Regions from separate parts of the Stutzerimonas sp. C6.4V genome, predicted to be linked through region 1. Evidence: predicted binding sites of a transcription regulator. Region 1 holds the regulator's gene; each other region holds the start of a gene.
The links. The regulator FliA, encoded in region 1, starts transcription of late flagellar genes. The targets are predictions, from matches to a motif close to CTAAAGTTTNNNNNNNNNNNGCCGNTAA.
Positions count from the first base shown of each region.

Region 2: the regulator FliA is predicted to act here: its motif matches at 2,750-2,777, upstream of AC4LFW_RS07110 (methyl-accepting chemotaxis protein).
Region 3: the regulator FliA is predicted to act here: its motif matches at 2,607-2,634, upstream of AC4LFW_RS08235 (methyl-accepting chemotaxis protein).
Region 4: the regulator FliA is predicted to act here: its motif matches at 2,130-2,157, upstream of AC4LFW_RS11025 (methyl-accepting chemotaxis protein).

Region 1 is NZ_JBZUBM010000001.1:2,207,236-2,211,848, forward strand. It holds gene AC4LFW_RS10330 (protein phosphatase CheZ) at 1-677, opposite strand, end outside; gene AC4LFW_RS10335 (chemotaxis response regulator CheY) at 698-1,072, opposite strand; gene fliA (RNA polymerase sigma factor FliA) at 1,195-1,920, opposite strand; gene fleN (flagellar synthesis regulator FleN) at 1,935-2,765, opposite strand; gene flhF (flagellar biosynthesis GTPase FlhF) at 2,857-4,125, opposite strand; gene flhA (flagellar biosynthesis protein FlhA) at 4,141-4,613, opposite strand, start outside.
Region 2 is NZ_JBZUBM010000001.1:1,486,131-1,490,743, forward strand. It holds gene hemN (oxygen-independent coproporphyrinogen III oxidase) at 1-827, opposite strand, end outside; gene AC4LFW_RS07110 (methyl-accepting chemotaxis protein) at 1,037-2,659, opposite strand; gene galU (UTP--glucose-1-phosphate uridylyltransferase GalU) at 3,277-4,116, shown strand; gene AC4LFW_RS07120 (VOC family protein) at 4,164-4,586, opposite strand.
Region 3 is NZ_JBZUBM010000001.1:1,757,067-1,761,679, reverse strand. It holds gene AC4LFW_RS08240 (hypothetical protein) at 218-487, opposite strand; gene AC4LFW_RS08235 (methyl-accepting chemotaxis protein) at 863-2,497, opposite strand; gene AC4LFW_RS08230 (undecaprenyl-diphosphate phosphatase) at 2,763-3,593, shown strand; gene AC4LFW_RS08225 (ABC-F family ATPase) at 3,728-4,613, opposite strand, start outside.
Region 4 is NZ_JBZUBM010000001.1:2,358,366-2,362,978, forward strand. It holds gene AC4LFW_RS11010 (peptidase U32 family protein) at 1-1,077, shown strand, start outside; gene AC4LFW_RS11015 (hypothetical protein) at 1,147-1,443, opposite strand; gene AC4LFW_RS11020 (septal ring lytic transglycosylase RlpA family protein) at 1,605-2,024, shown strand; gene AC4LFW_RS11025 (methyl-accepting chemotaxis protein) at 2,190-3,503, shown strand; gene AC4LFW_RS11030 (alpha/beta fold hydrolase) at 3,522-4,583, opposite strand.

The DNA.
Region 1 (4,613 bases):
TTCTTTTCCTGCTCGGCGAGCAGCTCTGCATGATCGTGCTTTATGCCGGCCACACGGTCGACTTGGCCGGCCATCAGCACCAGATTCAGCAGGTTGCTTTCAAGCTCGGTTATCAGACGGGTCACCCGCTTGATCACCTGGCCGGTGAGATCCTGGAAGTCTTGGGCCAGCATGATTTCGCTGAGATTCTGCGAGAGCTGGCTGCCGTCGTTCATGGTCCGCTGGAGGAATTGGTCAATGCGTTTGACCAGGTCGCGGAACTGTTCGGCGTTCATGTCACGACGCATGAAGCGCTGCCAGTCGGCCGTCAGGCTTTGCGCTTCGTAGCTTACGTAGTTGACCAGCGGCGCTGACTCCTCGACCAGATCCATGGTGCGGTTTGCCGCTTTCTCGGTCATTTCCACCACATAGGACAGCCGGTCGGTGGCGTCTGTGATCGGTGATGGGTCTCCACCAGCGGCACAGGTATCCATCTCCAGCTTGACGATGGCGTTGTGCAGTTCGCGGGTGAGCTTTCCGACTTCATGATAGAGACCCAGATTGCGGGCCTGATTAAGCTCGTTGAACATCTGCGCAGCGTCGTCGAAGCGGCCTTGCTGCAGGCTTTCAATCAGTTGGGGTGCATGGGCCTTCAGAGTCGCTTCGAACTCTGCAAGGCTTTGGTCTGTTTGCGTCATAGTGCCCTCGCGGCGTTACTTCAGCCGTTGACGCGCTCGAAAATCTTTTCGATTTTCTCTTTGAGCACTTGAGCCGTGAATGGCTTGACCACATAGCCGTTTACGCCTGCCTGTGCTGCCTCGATGATCTGGTCGCGCTTGGCTTCGGCAGTCACCATCAATACCGGCAGATGCTTCAGACGATCATCGGCACGCACTGCGCGCAACAGATCGATGCCACTCATGCCGGGCATGTTCCAGTCGGTGACGAGAAAGTCGAAACTGCCACTCTTGAGCATCGGCAGCGCGGTAGTACCGTCATCGGCCTCGGCCGTGTTGGTAAAGCCCAGATCACGCAAGAGATTCTTGATGATCCGTCTCATTGTCGAGAAGTCGTCGACGATGAGAATCTTCATGTTCTTGTCCAAGTACACCTCCGTAAATCCCGAAATCCCCAGCGCCCGCTCACGGTTCATGGCGGGCTCCGTGAATGAAGCTCGTAAAAAGCGGCCTCGAAATGCGTTATGCAAACCGGCTGCTAGCGGGCACGCCACTCGCCGAGGCGAGCTCGCAGACGCGCCGCGCACTGGCTGTGCAGCTGGCTCACCCGCGATTCGCTGACGCCCAGAACCTGGCCGATCTCCTTCAAGTTCAACTCTTCGTCGTAGTACAGCGAAAGCACCAGTTTTTCACGCTCCGGCAGGTTCGATATCGCATCGGCCAGGGCTTGCTGAAAACGCTCGTCCTCGAGATCACGAGACGGTTCCGGATGTGCACTGGCGGCTTCCTCGCCGAACTCCCCGTGCTCGCCCTCCGTCAGCAGGTCATCAAAGCTAAACAGGCGGCTGCCCAGGGTGTCGCCCAGAATGCCGTAGTACTCATCGAGACTCAATTTAAGTTCGGCCGCAACTTCATGATCTTTAGCGTCGCGACCGGTTTTGGCTTCAATTGTGCGAATCGCCTCGCTGACCATGCGCGAGTTGCGGTGAACCGAGCGCGGCGCCCAGTCACCCTTGCGCACTTCGTCGAGCATCGCACCTCGAATGCGGATGCCTGCGTAGGTCTCGAAACTGGCGCCTTTGCCGGAATCGTACTTCTTGGACGCCTCGAGCAGACCGATCATGCCCGCCTGCATCAGGTCATCGACCTGCACGCTCGCCGGCAAGCGCGCCAGGAGGTGGTAGGCGATGCGCTTGACCAACGGCGCGTACTGATCGATGAGCTGGTATTGAGCGTCTTTAGCCTGAGCTTTGCTGTAATACATACCGAGTCCAGCCGCTATTGTTCGTTAGGCTCTGAGGCGGGCCTGACCAGGCGCTCCACAAAAAATTCCAGATGACCACGCGGCGTTGCCGGTAGCGGCCAGGTATCGACCTTCTGTGCAATTGCCTTGAAGGCCAGTGAAGACTTCGCTCGCGGATAGGCCTCGTACACGGCGCGCTGCTTCTGCACGGCCTTTCGAACCGCCTCGTCGTAGGGGATCGCGCCGACGTACTGCAGCGCCACGTCCAGGAAACGCTCCGTCACCTTGGTCAATTTGGCGAACAGGTTACGGCCTTCCTGGGGCGCATGGGCCATGTTGGCCAGAACCCGGAAGCGGCTGATGCCATAGTCTCGATTGAGTAGCTTGATCAGCGCGTAGGCATCGGTGATCGAGGTCGGCTCATCGGTCACCACCAGCAGCACTTCCTGCGCGGCGCGGACGAAACTCACCACGCCGTCGCCGATACCGGCCGCCGTGTCAATGATCAGGACGTCGACATCGCTGCCAATGTCGCTGAATGCCTGGATCAGCCCCGAGTGCTGCAGGGTCGACAGCTGGACCATGCTTTGCGTACCGGAAGCGGCCGGAACGATGCGCACGCCGCCCGGCCCCTGAATCAGCACATCGCGAAGATCGCATTCGCCGGAAATGACGTCGGCCAGCGTGCGCTTGGTCGTCAGACCAAGGAGTACGTCGACATTGGCCAGCCCCAGGTCAGCATCGAGCAGAACCACCCGCCGCCCGAGATCGGCCAAAGCCAGCGCCAGATTGACCGACACGTTGGTCTTGCCGACGCCACCCTTGCCGCCGGTCACCGCAATCACCTGTACGGGATGCATACCCATGTTTACACGCCTATATCTTGCTGGGGCCCGGAGGCCATCGATGCGTTCAGCGTGAACGCGTCATCTTTGTCTGTGTGAAAGGCCGGTGCGTTCATCCGACCTTCCGTGAACCGTTGTAGAGCTCGGAAAACATGTCAGCCATCGCCTCCTCGCTGGGCGCCTCCTCTGATTGCAGACTCACCGCCCGACTCACGAGCTGGTGGCTGCGAGGAAGGTGCAGGTCATCAGGGATGCGCGGGCCATCAGCGAGGTAGGCTATCGGCATATGCTGGCTGATCGTGAGCCCAAGGACATCTCCAAGGCTACCGGCCTCATCCAGTTTAGTCAGAATACAACCAGCCAGCCCACAACGCCGGTAGTTGTGCCACGCAGCCTTGAGCACCTGGCTCTGGCTGGTCGCGGCCAGCACCAGGTAATTCTTCGATTTGATACCCCGGTCAGCCAGTGCTTCGAGTTGCTTGCGCATCATCGGGTCGCCTGCCGGCAGACCGGCCGTGTCGATGAGAATCAGGCGTTTGCGGGCCACCGACTCGAGGGTCTTGCTCAACGGCTGGCCGGGATCGATCTGGAGGACCGGCACATTGAGGATACGACCGAGGGTCTTGAGCTGCTCCTGCGCACCGATGCGGTAATTATCCATACTTGCCAGGGCAATGCTTTGCGGCCCGTGCTTGAGCACATAGCGTGCCGCCAGCTTGGACAGGGTGGTGGTTTTTCCGGCACCCGCCGGACCGACCAGAGCAATGATGCCGCCCGCTTCCAGCGGCTCGGCCTCCGTAACCTTGATGGCATGTGCCAGATGCGCCAGCAGCATCCGCCACGCCTGTCGCGGCTCGGCGACACCGGCTACCTTTTCGAGCAGGGCACGCGACAGATCGGCAGGCAGCCCGATGCGCTGCAGGCGGCGCCAGAGACCCGCCTGCTGAGGGCGGCGGCTCTGCTCCTGTCCCCAGGCAATCGAGCCGAGCTGCATTTCGATCAACTCACGCAGCCCTTGCAGTTCTGACTGCATGGCCTCCATCGCCCGCGAATCCGTCGCGGTAGCAGTAGCAGGTGCTGGCCGAGCCGCGGCGGCAGGTTTCTCATCAAGCAATTGACGGTCCTGAACGGCCTGTGGACGCGGTGCGCTGAGCTCGGCATGGGCTGTGGCGATGCGCGCCTGAGTCTTGCGCAATTCGCTCTCAAGGGCCGGATTCGGCTGCTTTGGCACCGTCTCCATCGGGTAATCAAGCACAGCAGTCAACTCGACGCCGCCAGCGACACGGCGGTTTCCCGTGATCACGGCATCGGCGCCCAGTTCGTCGCGGATCATTTTCATGGCGATCCGCATATCGGCTGCGAAGAAACGTTTGACCTGCATGGCCTGTACCCTCGGTTAATTCTGACCCACCGTCGAAACGATGGTGACCTGCTTGTTATCCGGTATTTCCTGATAGGCCAGGACATGAATGTTCGGTACGGCCAGTCGGGCAAAGCGCGACAGCATCGCGCGAACCGGACCTGCCACCAGCAAAATCGCCGGCTTACCCATCATTTCTTGACGCTGTGCCGCATCCACCAGAGAACGTTGCAACTTTTCGGCCATTCCCGGCTCGAGGAGAATGCCATCTTCCGAGCCCTGTCCTGCCTTCTGAAGACTGTTGAGCAATATCTGTTCCAACCTAGGCTCAAGAGTGATGACAGGCAGCTGCGGCTCAAGCCCCACAACGTTTTGCACGATTGCACGGGACAAGGCCACACGAACCGCAGCGACCATCGCGGCGGGATCTTGACTCTTTGCGGCGACGTTAGCGATGGCCTCGGCGATGGTTCGGATGTCCCGCACCGGCACCTGCTCCTGCAGCAGCG
Region 2 (4,613 bases), 720 kb from region 1:
AGCAGCTCCAGCTTGCGCTCAGGTGGTGGCATGTCTTCCGGGCGGATCAGCTTTTGCGCACGCACCAGATCCGGCAGGTGCGCATAGCTGTAGGCCGCGATCCGATCCGGGCGGATGTCGATGATCTTGTCCAGCGTGGTGTTGAAGCTCTCAACTGTCTGCAGAGGCAAGCCATAGATCAGATCCACGCTGATCGACTTGAACCGGGCGTCGCGGGCAGCCTGGACCAGCTCGCGGGTCTGCTCTTCGGTCTGGATGCGGTTGACCGCGATCTGTACCTGCTTGTCGAAGTCCTGCACGCCGAAGCTCAGGCGGTTGAAACCGAGCTTGCGCAACTGATGAATCTGCTCGGGGGTTACGGTGCGCGGGTCGACTTCCAGGGAAAACTCGTGGTTGTCGCTGTCATCCAGGTTGAACGCGTCGTGCAGTGCGGCCATCAGGTCGGCCAGTTGCTCGCTGGTGAAATAGGTCGGCGTGCCACCGCCCAGATGCAGCTGGGTCAACTTGCGCGAGCGGTCGAACAATGCCGCCTGCATCTCGATTTCGCGCTTGAGGTATTGCAGGTACTCAACGGCACGATCGGTCTTGTGGGTGATGATCTTGTTACAGGCGCAGTAATAACAGAGGCTCTTGCAGAACGGGATATGGATGTACACCGACAGTGGCTTGGGCGTCGCAGCCTCGTTGGTCTCCTGCGCGGCGCTGCGGTAGTCATCGATGGCGAAGGCCTGATGGAACTGGGGAGCGGTGGGGTAGGAGGTATAGCGAGGACCGGGACGGTCATATTTCTCGACCAGGGCGCGGTTAAAGCTCGGCGTTTGGTCCATGTACGGATTCACCTTGATTGGATGAGTGAAAAAGGGCCGGATGGGCCTGCGACATCTTGGCGCGAATTATCGCGTTACCTCACCCGCCGTCGGCCTGTCCCAGATCAAGATTAGGCCAGACCGATCGAGAGGGCGCCAAACGGGGCGGCTCGCCATAGGCAAGGCCAAGCCGGAACCTATGGTAGTCGGCGCCAATCAACCTTGACGAATTACAGCCGGAACTGTCCGACCAGACGATTCAGCTCAGCGGCCAGTTGCACCAGCTCCTCACTGATCCGGGAAGTCTGGGATGCGTCGGCCAGGGTGGTGTCGGCAATTGCGCTGATGGTAGTGATGTTGCGGTTGATTTCCTCGGCCACTGCGCTTTGCTGCTCGGCGGCCGTTGCGATCTGAGTGTTCATGCCGTTGATGGTATTAACCTCGCCGGCAATCACATTCAGGCTTTGTGCCGTCTTGGCGACGCAATCGGACCCCGTCTGAGCGCGGGTCTGCGCGCCTTCCATCGCCTGCACGGCGTTGCGAACGCCGCCTTGCAGCTGCTCGATGGTGCGCTGGATTTCTTCGGTTGATTTCTGAGTGCGCGAGGCGAGGGTACGCACCTCGTCGGCGACCACGGCGAAGCCGCGACCCTGTTCCCCGGCGCGCGCGGCCTCGATCGCCGCGTTCAGCGCGAGCAGGTTGGTCTGCTCGGCGATACCGTTGATGACATTGAGCACCATGCCGATGCTGGCACTGTCCGTTTCAACCTGCTTGATCAGCCGTGCAGCGTTCTCGATATCGCGAATCAGCACCTCGATGCCGTCCAGCGCTTCAGTGGCAAGGGTGACGCCCATCCTCGACTCCGCATCTGCGCCCCCCGAGGCCGACGCGGTCTGATTTGCGTGGCGTGCTACCTCCTGGACGGTTGCGCTCATTTCATTCATTGCAGAGGCGACCATGTCGGTCTCGCTGCGTTGCGCCATGACGGCAGATTGGGTCTTCTCGGCGACGTTCGATACGCGGTCCGATACCTCACCCAACTGGCGTGTCACGGCAGCGACCGCTTCAAGACTGTTGCGGAACTTGAAGATCATGCGGTTGAAAGCCTGACCCATGGCGCCAACTTCGTCCTGCGCATGCACGGCGACTGTACGGCTGAGGTCTTCATCCGCGGTCATCGCTTCCATGGTGTGACGCATGTCGTTGATGCGGCTGATGATCACCCGACGGATGATGTAGCCCATCAGAACCAGGCCCACGACCAACAATAGCGCCTGGATCGTAGCGGACAACAGGAGATTTCGATCCACCTTGCCGTCCAGGGCAGACAGATCGTAGCTGATGCGCACCGCGCCCATTACCGTGTCCTGGGGTACCTGATGGCACGTCAGGCAATTGGTACCGCGATAATCCTGTTGTGCGTGGATCGGGTTGATCACCGTGAGCACACGACCATCCTTGCCTTCGCTCACCTCGATAGTGGCTTCGCCAGCGAGTCCCCGCTCGTCGAGCTTGTCCATCGGCCGCTGATGCTCGAACCCGGGGCCGAACACTTTTGTCACCGGCTCGCCGCGTACGATGCGCGCGTCGATCACGCCCGGGCGCGCAAGGATCTTGTTACGCAGCACTTCGCGCTGGGCCATGGTACCGGTCAGCATCATGGTATTGATGCTGTCGAAGTAGGAGTCAGCCGTGTCCTTGGTTTGCTGCTCGACGACCTGGAGGATCAGCTGCTTTTCAGATCGTGAGGAATAGAAAAGCGAAGCGGCCAGAACCAAAGCGAAGACCAGCAGCAACGCCAGGTTGATCTTTGACTGGACGGACATCTGCCGAGCTTCAGGACTACTGTTCATCATTTTCCTTAACTGCTACTGCGTATCGCGAACTCACCTGAGGCGCAGCCGCGTTTTTAGACGGCCACACGGCGCCTCGCCTGTCTCGACCTATCGGCCGAAAGCCCCGACTCTTTACAGATATACGTGAGGTGGGCGCGTACAGGCACAAGGCCATATCAGGACGGCGATATCCTAGTCGCGGTTGCCTGTCAGCCCGCAATGGCTTGCGACGAAGCGGCGTTTTTCTGGACTTTTACTGATCTGGATCAGCGAAACGCGTGCTGCTTGGCGGGGTTTTGCGGGTCTTTCGGCAATAAATCACAGGTTTTATCGGACTCGGATCAGGCGCGTTGGCCATACGCAACCGTTACGGGCTCGCCAGGGACGCGATTTCTTTTTCGTGGGCCTACTTGGCAATTGCCCTGGCTCGCATCAACCTATGCACCAGGCCTATGTCAACGGCCATCGGTCGGCTTGTTTGGGTTTGATGTATTCGCACTGGCAGCGGTCGAACCCCTTGTCGTTTCGGTGGTCGTAGCCTCTAGTCAGCCGCTGTCGGCGGGACGAGCAGGGTATGGCTGTTGACCGATCCAGGCGCAGTGCATCAACTGGAACCTTTTTATTCAAGGACTCACATGATCAAGAAATGCCTTTTTCCCGCGGCCGGATATGGCACGCGCTTTCTGCCTGCGACCAAGGCCATGCCCAAGGAAATGTTGCCGGTAGTCAACAAGCCCCTGATCCAGTACGGGGTTGAAGAGGCACTAGCCGCAGGGCTTTCCCAGATCGCGATCGTTACCGGACGCGGCAAGCGCTCCCTGGAAGATCACTTCGACATCAGCTACGAACTTGAGCACCAGATCCGCAACACCGACAAGGAAAAGTACCTGGTTGGGATTCGCAAGCTGATTGACCAGTGCAGCTTCTCCTACACGCGTCAGGTAGAGATGAAGGGCCTGGGTCATGCCATCCTCAGCGGTCGTCCCCTGATCGGTGACGAACCCTTCGCCGTGGTCCTGGCGGATGACCTCTGCATCAACCTCAACGGTGATCCGGTCCTGGCGCAGATGGTCAAGCTGTACAACCAGTTCCGTTGCTCAATCGTCGCAATCCAGGAAGTACCGCCGGAAGAGACCAGCAAATATGGCGTGATCGCCGGCGAGATGATCCGCGACGATATTTTCCGCGTCAGCCACATGGTCGAGAAGCCAAAACCGGAAGACGCCCCGTCGAACCTTGCAATCATCGGCCGTTACATTCTGACCCCGGACATCTTCGACCTGATCGAACAGACCGAGCCGGGCAAGGGTGGCGAGATCCAGATTACCGACGCCCTGATGCGCCAGGCCCAGGACGGTTGCGTGCTGGCCTACAAGTTCAAGGGTCAGCGTTTCGATTGCGGAAGCGCGGAAGGCTATATCGCCGCCACCAACTTCTGCTATGAGAACTTCTACCTGACCGGTAAAGCGTTCTAAGCGACAAGGCGTCTGCAGGAAGCCACCTTCGGGTGGCTTCGTTCGTTTCATGGCACAGGCATATCCTGCGAGCCTGGCCCGAGTGGTTGACCGTAGCTGAATTCGACGTAGTTCCCCGCCGGGTCACGCACGCCGCAGTAGTACCCGACAGGGTAGGGCTCGTCACGGGGAGCCCATATCAGGCAGCCGGCCTCGCGCGCTTTTTCGGCTATCGCATCGACTTCATCCCGGCTGTCCAGCGCAAAGCCGAAATGGCTGTAGTCATTGTCCGCCAGCGCACGCTCCTGTCCGCCGGGCATGATCACGAAAATAAAGTCGCGTTCACGGCCCGGCTCAGCCATCCAGACAATGCGTGCACCCTTGCCGGGACGTTCGTGAAATACGTGCATGCCACAGAACCGCTCATAAAAGCTGATGCAGGCGTCCAGATCCGGCACGTGCAAGGCGAGATGGGTCAGGGTAGGGCGCATGCGGTACTCCTTCGATGATCAGGTGAA
Region 3 (4,613 bases), 450 kb from region 1:
GGGGACAGCTCGCAGTTGGCAGGCCAACGCTCTTTGCATCGGATCCAATCCAGCTATGCGCTGGCGAGGTATTGATGCTGGCGGAGTTGGCGGCCGTTACTGGGGTTGCGATCGCTCCATGCACCAACACGAGACGCGAGCCCATGTTGGCGATGATCTGTCGAACGCTATCCGTATCCCTGCAAAGTTGTGCAATGCAGGCGAACGAACCGCATCTTCAGGCAGGCATCTGCCACGGAGCCAGCAGCATGCCCTGACGACTCAGGTCCGCACGAGCCTGCTGGAGTGTCTCGCCAAGTTTGACCGGGTCAGAATAAACGCTGCTGGACAGCTTGCAATGCCCTACAGGGCGGGACTCGCTGCCATCCACGACCGTGATGCTGAGTTCACCATTTCCTTCCATGAGCGTCCAGGCAACGCACTGGAAGGGCTTGAACGCGCGGTCGGTGATCAGAAGGGCGTCGTTGAAGCGAAGGGGGCTGGTCATGGGGCGTGTCTCTCTGTGTGGTACCCAAAATACGGAATTGGCCTGCCGTTCTGGTCGCTGGCGTTGGCCTTACATTCCATTGATGTACACAGGGGACTGATAAGTCACATCCAGAGTTCGTAACTGCGTAAGAAATTTGCAATTAGCCGAAGGTATAAGCCGGCTAGGGTGCACCAAACGATGGGTTGTATGGCCGCCGAGGCCCATTCCAGGGCTGGTAACGCAATAAAAGACATGGTGCGACAGTTATGCCGCTTAACTTCGGCACAGCTGGCCGCGACGAAAAGCCGCAGGTTCCGGGTGCAAAACGGCCCGCCCTCTTAAGAGGGCGGGCCGTCCGGGATCTCCTGGAAGAAGCGATGCCAATCGCGCGATCTACACCTTGAATTGGCGCAACAGACGGTTCAGCTGTTCAGCCAATTCGCCAAGCTCGCTGCCGGCAGCGCTTGATTGCTCAGCAGCCAGTGTGCTTTCCAAAGCCAGCGCAGCAGCTTGGGTAACGTTCTGATTGATATCCTCCACTACGTGAGTCTGCTGCAGCGTCGCACTGGCGATCGAGGCGTTAAGTCCCGACAGGTTACGCAGAGCCTGGGCGATCTGAGCGAGGCTTTCACCGGCTTGGCTGGCCTGTTCGACCGTCGCCTGAGAAGCTCGATTGCTTTCCATGATGACAGTCACCGCCGCGCCGGAATTTTTCTGCAGACGCTCGATCATCGTATGTATCTCGGCAGTCGAAGTCTGGGTGCGCTGAGCCAGTAGCCGAACTTCATCGGCCACAACCGCAAATCCGCGTCCCTGCTCGCCGGCCCGGGCTGCTTCGATGGCTGCGTTAAGCGCCAGAAGATTGGTTTGATCGGCAATCGAGCCGATCACTTCGAGTACCGATCCGATCTTGGTGGTTTCATCGGCTAGCGACTGGATGACGCCAACAGCCTCGCCAATGGTGCTGGAGAGCTGGTCTATCTGTCGCAGACTGGCTTCGATATTGTGCTGCCCGAGACCCGCCTGTTTTTCTGCATCGCCCACCTCGGTGGAGGCATGTTCAGCATTTTTTGCAACTTCCTGCACCGCATAGGTCACTTGATTGACGGCTGTGGCGACAAGTTCCATCTGCTGAGATTGTTGCTGGCTCTGGGTATGGGCCTGACCAGCGAGCCCGCCAAGTGCATCGGAGGATCGTTCCAATGAGCCGGCTGTCTCGAGTAGTTGGCCAATGACTGTGCGTAGCTTTTGGGTAAATGTGTTGAAGTCGCGACCCAGCGTGGTCAGTTCGTCATTCCCAGACACGTCCAAGGTGCGAGTGAGATCAGCTTCACCGCTGGCAATATTCGCCATCGCCTGCATTGAGCGGCGCAGAGGTCGAGTAATGCTACGGATGAGCACGGCTACCATTGCAGCCATCAAAGCCGCTATCGAGAGCCCTATAAGGGAAAAGTGCACCAGGTACCTCTGGAACTCTGCTTCGACGTCATCCACGTAGATTCCCGATCCGATTATCCATCCCCAGGGTTTGAACAGCTCGACATAGGAAATTTTCGGTACCGGGTTCTTTTCGCCCGGCTTTGCCCACTGGTAGTCCACCAGACCCGCGCCTTTGAGCTTCGCTACCTTGACCATTTCGTTGAATAGCGCTTTGCCGTTCGGGTCCTTGGTGTTGGATAGGTCCTGACCTTCAAGTTCCGGCTTCATCGGATGCATTATCATCACCGGCTGCATGTCGTTGATCCAGAAATAGTCATTCTGCCCATAGCGAATCAGGCGGACCTGGTCCATCGCAGCCTTTTGCGCCTCGGCAGTGCTCATACTGCCGTTTGCCTCCAATTGCTGGTAATAAGTGAGTACGCCGCGCGCCGTCTCGACAATGTTCTGGGTCATGACCTGTTTCCCCTTGTACAGGTCGCTGCGGACTTGTTGAATCATCAACAAGCCAAGCATGAACAGCATGGCGACGGCAACAAGCGGAATCAGCCATAGGCGTTTGCTTATCGGGAAATTTCTTAACATATTCATGGGCTCGCTGGCTCCTTTCAAGACCTTGTTGACAGGTGGAGCGCGGCGATCCGGTCTACCCATGGCTACAGATGTGGCCGCGGTCGATTGTCGCAGCCTGTTGGGTAGGGTTTCGGCTGTAGCGCAGAAATGTTGAGGGTACTCATCTCAAAGCAGTGAATTTAGTCACCACAAACAGGTCAGATCAGCGCTCAGATGGCTATCTGATATTTACCTTTCTTTGCATGATTCAGGCGCGGTGACTTGCACCGTTATCGGAGAATAGATGGATCTTTGGATTGCCTTTCAGGCATTGCTTCTTGGAGTAGTTGAAGGCGTTACCGAGTTTTTGCCGATATCGAGCACAGGTCATCAGATCATCGTTGCGGACCTGATAGGTTTCGGCGGCGAACGCGCGTTGGCGTTCAACATCATCATTCAGCTTGGCGCCATCCTGGCTGTGGTGTGGGAGTACCGGTTGAAAATCGTCGACGTAGTGGCAGGTTTGCCAAAGCAGAGGCAAGCGCAGAAGTTCACGGTAAATCTGCTGGTCGCGTTTTTTCCGGCCGTGCTGCTGGGAGTTACCTTCGCCGATTTGATTCACCACTATCTGTTCAATCCAATCACTGTGGCTACGGCTTTGGTTATCGGCGGGGTAGTGATGCTGTGGGCGGAAAAGCGCCAGCATGAAGTGCAAGCCGAAACCGTCGATGACATGCGCTGGACTCACGCCCTGAAGGTCGGCTTCGCTCAATGCCTGGCGCTGATTCCAGGCACATCACGTTCCGGGGCAACTATCATCGGCGGGCTGTTGTTTGGCCTTTCACGCAAGGCGGCAACAGAGTTTTCCTTTTTCTTGGCCATGCCCACCATGGTTGGCGCTGCGGTCTACTCAGGCTACAAATACCGCGAGCTGTTTCAGCCGGGTGATTTCCCGGTATTTGCCATCGGCTTTGTCACTTCGTTCGTGTTTGCAATGCTGGCAGCCAGGGCGCTGCTGAAGTTCATCGGCAACCACAGCTACGCGGCATTTGCCTGGTACCGCATCATCTTCGGCATCCTCATCCTGGCAACCTGGCAGTTCAGTCTGATTGACTGGAGTACGGCGGCCGGCTAGAAATCCGGGGTTCATCCAGATGGCTGCGATAAGCTGTTAGCCAGGTGTCTAATCCGGGCTCGCCTGGCGTTTATGCAAATAGCTTGGGCGAAAAAAAGCCCCGCATAGTGCGGGGCTATAGTGGATTGCCGCGGTCAGATCACACCAAGGCTGCGCAGATAGTCATCGTAGGTGCCGCTGAAGTCGGTTACGCCCGTGTCTGACAATTCCACGATACGTGTTGCCAGGGAGCCCACGAATTCCCGGTCATGGCTGACGAAGATCAGCGTGCCAGGATAGTTCTCCAGCGCCAGGTTGAGAGCCTCGATCGACTCCATGTCCAGGTGGTTCGTCGGCTCGTCCATCACCAGCACGTTGGGCTTTTTCAGGATGAGCTTGCCGAACAGCATGCGGCCCTGCTCACCACCGGAAATCACCCGTACAGACTTGAGTATCTCATCGTTAGAAAACAGCATGCGGCCCAGGGTGCCACGCACCACCTGCTCGCCGCCCTGGGTCCATTGGCTCATCCAGTCGAACAGCGTGACGTCGTCTTCGAAATCATCCGCATGGTCCTGCGCGTAATAGCCAAGGTCGGCGCTTTCGGTCCATTTCACCGAGCCTGCATCCGGCTGCAATTCTCCGACCAGAGTGCGCAAAAGTGTGGTCTTGCCGATTCCGTTCGGCCCGATGATGGCGACCCGCTCGCCGGCTTCGACGGTAAAGCTAAAGTTCTTGAACAAGGTCTTGCCATCGAAACCCTTGGCCATGTTCTCGACGGTTACGGCCTGGCGATGCAACTTCTTGGTCTGCTCGAAGCGAATGAACGGGCTGACGCGGCTTGATGGTTTGACCTCGGCGAGCTGGATCTTGTCGATCTGCTTGGCGCGGGAGGTAGCCTGCTTGGCTTTCGACGCGTTGGCCGAGAAGCGGCTGACAAAGGTCTGCAGTTCGGCAATCTGCGCCTTCTTCTTGGCGTTATCGGCCAGCAGTTGTTCGCGGGACTGAGTCGCCGCGGTCATGTACTCATCGTAATTGCCA
Region 4 (4,613 bases), 150 kb from region 1:
GGCGCCTTCGACTCGCCGACCTTCACCGGCCTGGCCGTGGGCGAAGTGCTCAAGGTCGGCAAGCATGACCTGACCGTGCAGACCCGGGAGCAGTTGTCCAACGGCGACGGCCTGAACGTGCTGGTCAAGCGCGAGGTGGTGGGCTTCCGCGCCAGCGTGGTCGAGCCGCTCGCGCAGTTCGAGGAAGACGGCCAGCCGCTCTGGCAGTACCGCGTCGAGCCCAACGAGATGCCGACCGCGCTGCGCCAGTTGCGATCCAACCATCCGCTCAACCGCAACCTGGACCACAACTGGCAACAGGCCCTACTGAAAACGTCCGCCGAGCGCCGCGTCGGCGTGCGCTGGCTGGCCCGCCTGAGAGCGGACGATCTCGAGTTGCACGTCACCAGCGAAGAAGGCGCCTACGCCAGCGTATCGCTCGCCGGCCCGTTCGGCGAAGCGAAGAAGCCGGAACAAGTCCCCGGCCAGATCGCCGACCTGCTGAGCCAGCTGGGCACCACGATCTACCACGCCGAAGAAGTGGATGTGGACGCGCCGCAGGCGTTCTTCATCCCCAACTCGCAGCTCAAGGCACTGCGCCGCGCAGCCATCGAGGCGCTGACTGACGCACGCGAAGCCATCCGCCCGCGCGGCGCGCGCAAGCCGGTCAGCGTGCCACCGCCGGTCTATCCTGAATCGCACCTGTCGTTCCTCTACAACGTCTACAACGAGAAGGCCCGGGCCTTCTATCACCGTTATGGCGTGCAGCTGATCGATGCGGCCTACGAGGCCCACGAAGAAACCGGCGAAGTGCCGGTGATGATCACCAAGCACTGCCTGCGCTTCTCCTTCAACCTGTGCCCGAAACAGGCCAAGGGCGTGACGGGCGTACGCACCAAGGTCGCGCCAATGCAGCTGGTGCATGGCGATGAGGTACTGACCCTGAAGTTCGACTGCAAGCCCTGCGAGATGCACGTGATCGGCAAGATCAAGGGCAACATCCTCAACCTGCCGCAGCCCGGCAGCGCCAGCAGCGTCGTCGGCCATATCACCCCGGCCGACCTGATGAAGACCATCCGCAACAAGCCGCACGCCTGACTAACCACTGCAGTACAAAAGCTGGTTGTCCGTGGCTGCTCTGAACAGCCACGGCAATGCGCCATGTACTCAGAAGGTGACTGACGCTTGTACCTGCGATTCTTGGCGCATTACATTGGCTTGTAGCTCGCCCACGTAGCGCGCCTCTTCGCGGATCGGCACCCAGCCCTTGCTAGCACTGCTGACTTCACTCGCCTGCTTAAGAACCTGCTCCGCCACAACTGGCGCATCGACAATCTGAACTTCAGGCAATACCGTTGTCTGCTCTTCCTCAGCAACCGCAAGCGCCAGGGGACTGAGGGAAAAGGACAGCAGCAGGCAACGCGAAATGCCCCTGCCGGTGTGACGCGAAAGCGGAAAGTGCACGAACGAATCCCTAGCTGAATGAGAAGTAATCGCAATCTACCACCCACAAACGCAAATAGCTCGCAATAGCGATCCATTCCCATAAACACCGATCGCACGAAGCCTGGGCGATCGCTCGATACCCGTCGGCACAGCCTCCCATAGGCAGACAAGGAACGAACATGCTTAAAGGGTCAACTCGCTGGATCGCAATGTCATTACTCGCCGCCGCGCTGGCCGGTTGCGCGACACCGCCGCCGAAGGAGCCATCATCCGGCACCGAGACCCAGCCATCCACCGAGCAGGGCGAAGCCATAGGCTCGGGCAAGGCCTCCTTCTATGCCCAACAGCACCATGGCAAGTTGACCGCCAGTGGAGAACGCTTCGATCAGCACTCGCTGACAGCCGCCCACCGCACCCTGCCCTTCGGCACCAGGGTGCGGGTCATCAATACCCGCAACGGTAAAAGCGTCGTGGTGCGCATCAATGACCGCGGGCCGTTCGTGCGCGGGCGGGTCATCGATTTGTCAAAGGCCGCTTTTCAAAGCATCGCCAGCACTCGCTCAGGGGTCATCCGGGTGCGTCTTGAACGGGCCGACTAATTGCCCATCCTTCACGCGCCCGGCCAACCCTTGCCGAACCCGCTTTTTCAGTCAGACAAGGAGAACCTCTCCCGTTGCGGTCGTGAGCCAAGGCGATGAACGTGTATCAAGAACTCCGGCAGCATGCCGATAGACAGGCACGTCCACTCAGTTCCTGGTGCCCCCATGTTCAACGGCCATCTCAAAAAACAACTCGAAGAGCAGGCTGCCGAGCTGTCCCTGCTGCGTCAACTTCGCGATCAGATGAGCGCTACGAAATTGTCGGTCACCCTTGATCCAGAATTCCGGATGGTGGGCCTCAACCAGGCATTCGCCAGCACGCTCGGTTACCGCGTCGAGCAATTGCAGGGACGCGCCATGCTGGAGATCGTGCCGGCTTACGTGAAGGCCCTGCCGTGCTTCCAGAAATTCCGTACGGCGGTGTCCCAGCTGGCGCCGGTCAACGACGATTACCGCTTTCTGCGTGCCGATGGCAGTCTCGCCTGGCTGCACATCGACTGGTACCCGGTTCAGGACAAAGCAGGCGCGTTGCTGCACATCAGCGGCTATGGACGGGAAGTGACAAAGGAGCTGCAGCTGGCAAAGGAGAACGAGGCGTTTATCAATGCCCTGCTCCGCTCCTCCGCGGTCATCGAGTTCAACCTGGACGGCACGGTTGTTACCGCCAACGAGCCGTTCTTGAAGGGCATGGGTTATTCGCTCAAACAGATCGTAGGCAAGCACCACCGCATGTTCTGTACTCACGAGGAAGCCTCTTCGCAGCAGTACCAGGCGTTCTGGGAGACGCTCAATCGCGGCGAGTTCGTCGCGGATCGCTTCAAGCGCATCGACAGCATGGGCCGGGACGTCTGGCTCGAAGCGACCTATAACCCCGTCTACGATACCGAAGGCAAGCTCTGCAAAGTGGTCAAGCTCGCCAGTGTCGTGACCGAGCAGGTCGCTCGGGAAGAAGAAGTCCGAGAAGCGGCCAGCATCGCCTATGACGTGTCTCGCAAGACCGACACCTGTGCCGAGCGCGGCGCCGTGGTGGTCAAAGACACGGTCGCGACCATGCAACGCATCGCAGAAGAAGTGGAGTCGGCAACCCAGGGTATCGAGGCGCTGGGCCAGCAATCACATCTCATCAGCTCCATCGTGCAGACCATCGGCGGCATCGCTGCACAGACCAATCTGCTGGCGCTCAACGCAGCCATCGAAGCGGCGCGTGCCGGGGAACAGGGTCGGGGCTTCGCGGTCGTGGCCGATGAAGTTCGGCAGCTCGCAGGCCGCACCAGCGCAGCCACCGAAGAGATCGTCAGCGTGGTGGAAAAAAACCAGTCGCTGGTCGACGAAGCCGTTCGGGAAATGGCCAACAGCCGCGAACAGGCTTCCCAGGGCCTGGCGCTGGCGAACCAGGCCGGCGCCGTGATCGTCGAGATTCAGGACGGCGCGAAACAAGTCGTCAGTGCGGTTGGGCGCTTTGCCAACGAGCTCAAATGACCCATCCGGGTTCGGCGCTCATGGTTGCCCGCCGCCTGAAAGGGCTTCGCCGTCACTGCTGCCCTGAACCTCGGCGATCACTTCGTTGATGGCTCGTGCAATCACATCCGGATGGTCTTCGGGGCTGAAATGCCGGCCCTTCGGGATACGGATCAGCGGTGCACCTAGCTCCTCGGCCAGGCGTTCGCCAGTGGCAAATTCCAGCGGATCGGCGTCGCTCCATACGACGCGCTTCACCCCGCCGATCACTGACAGCTTTCCAGCCAATGCCTGGGTATCGCGGGCACTCATGCTATCGAGCTGGTGAGCGAAGGCCTTCGGGCCGATCGCTCTGGAATATGGCTGCCAATGCAATTCCGCCGATCTGGCCCGGCGCCCGGCCTGGTCATGACCGAGGTTGGCCAGTCCGGCCAGGAAGATCGGCTTGAGCAGGGCTGACGGCAATTTGCCGATTACCCCGGTCTGCTTCTTGGCCGCCCGTACCGCCGCCACTGGCCAGTTGTCGTAGGCCACACAGTCCGCCAGCACCAGCCCGCGGCAAAGCTCGGGGTGTTTGACCAGCAGCTGCTGGATCACACCACCGCCCACATCATGCCCGACGAAGACTGCCTGACGGATGCCCAAGTGCTGCAACCAGCCATAGAGATAGTCCGCCTGGCTTGCGACCGAGATGTCTCGATCGAGCCCCTGCTCCATCGACCAACCGAACCCCACCAGCTCCCAGGCCAGGCAGCGTACGTTGGTCTGCACCAGCTGGGGGACGACGTAGCGCCACAAGCGCGGGTGCGTCGGGATGCCGTGCAGCAGGATCACCGGAATGGCATCCGGCTCGGTGGCACCCTGTTCTTCCCAGCGCATCAGGATACCGTTGACCATCGCGCTCCTGACCAGCTCCGGAGCCTCGGGTAGGTCGCTGGCCGATTCTTCGGCTTGCCTGCCGGTCAACGCAGACCCGATGCCAAGCACCGCGGCGGCATAGGCCGCGGTGCGCAAACGACCGCGCGGCAAGGCCAGGGCAGAGGCAGCGGCGATGCCGCCGAGTAACAGGCGATTCTTGTCGAGCTTTTCAGAGAGTTTCATGAACGCGTCCTGGAAGGGATATAAGGATGG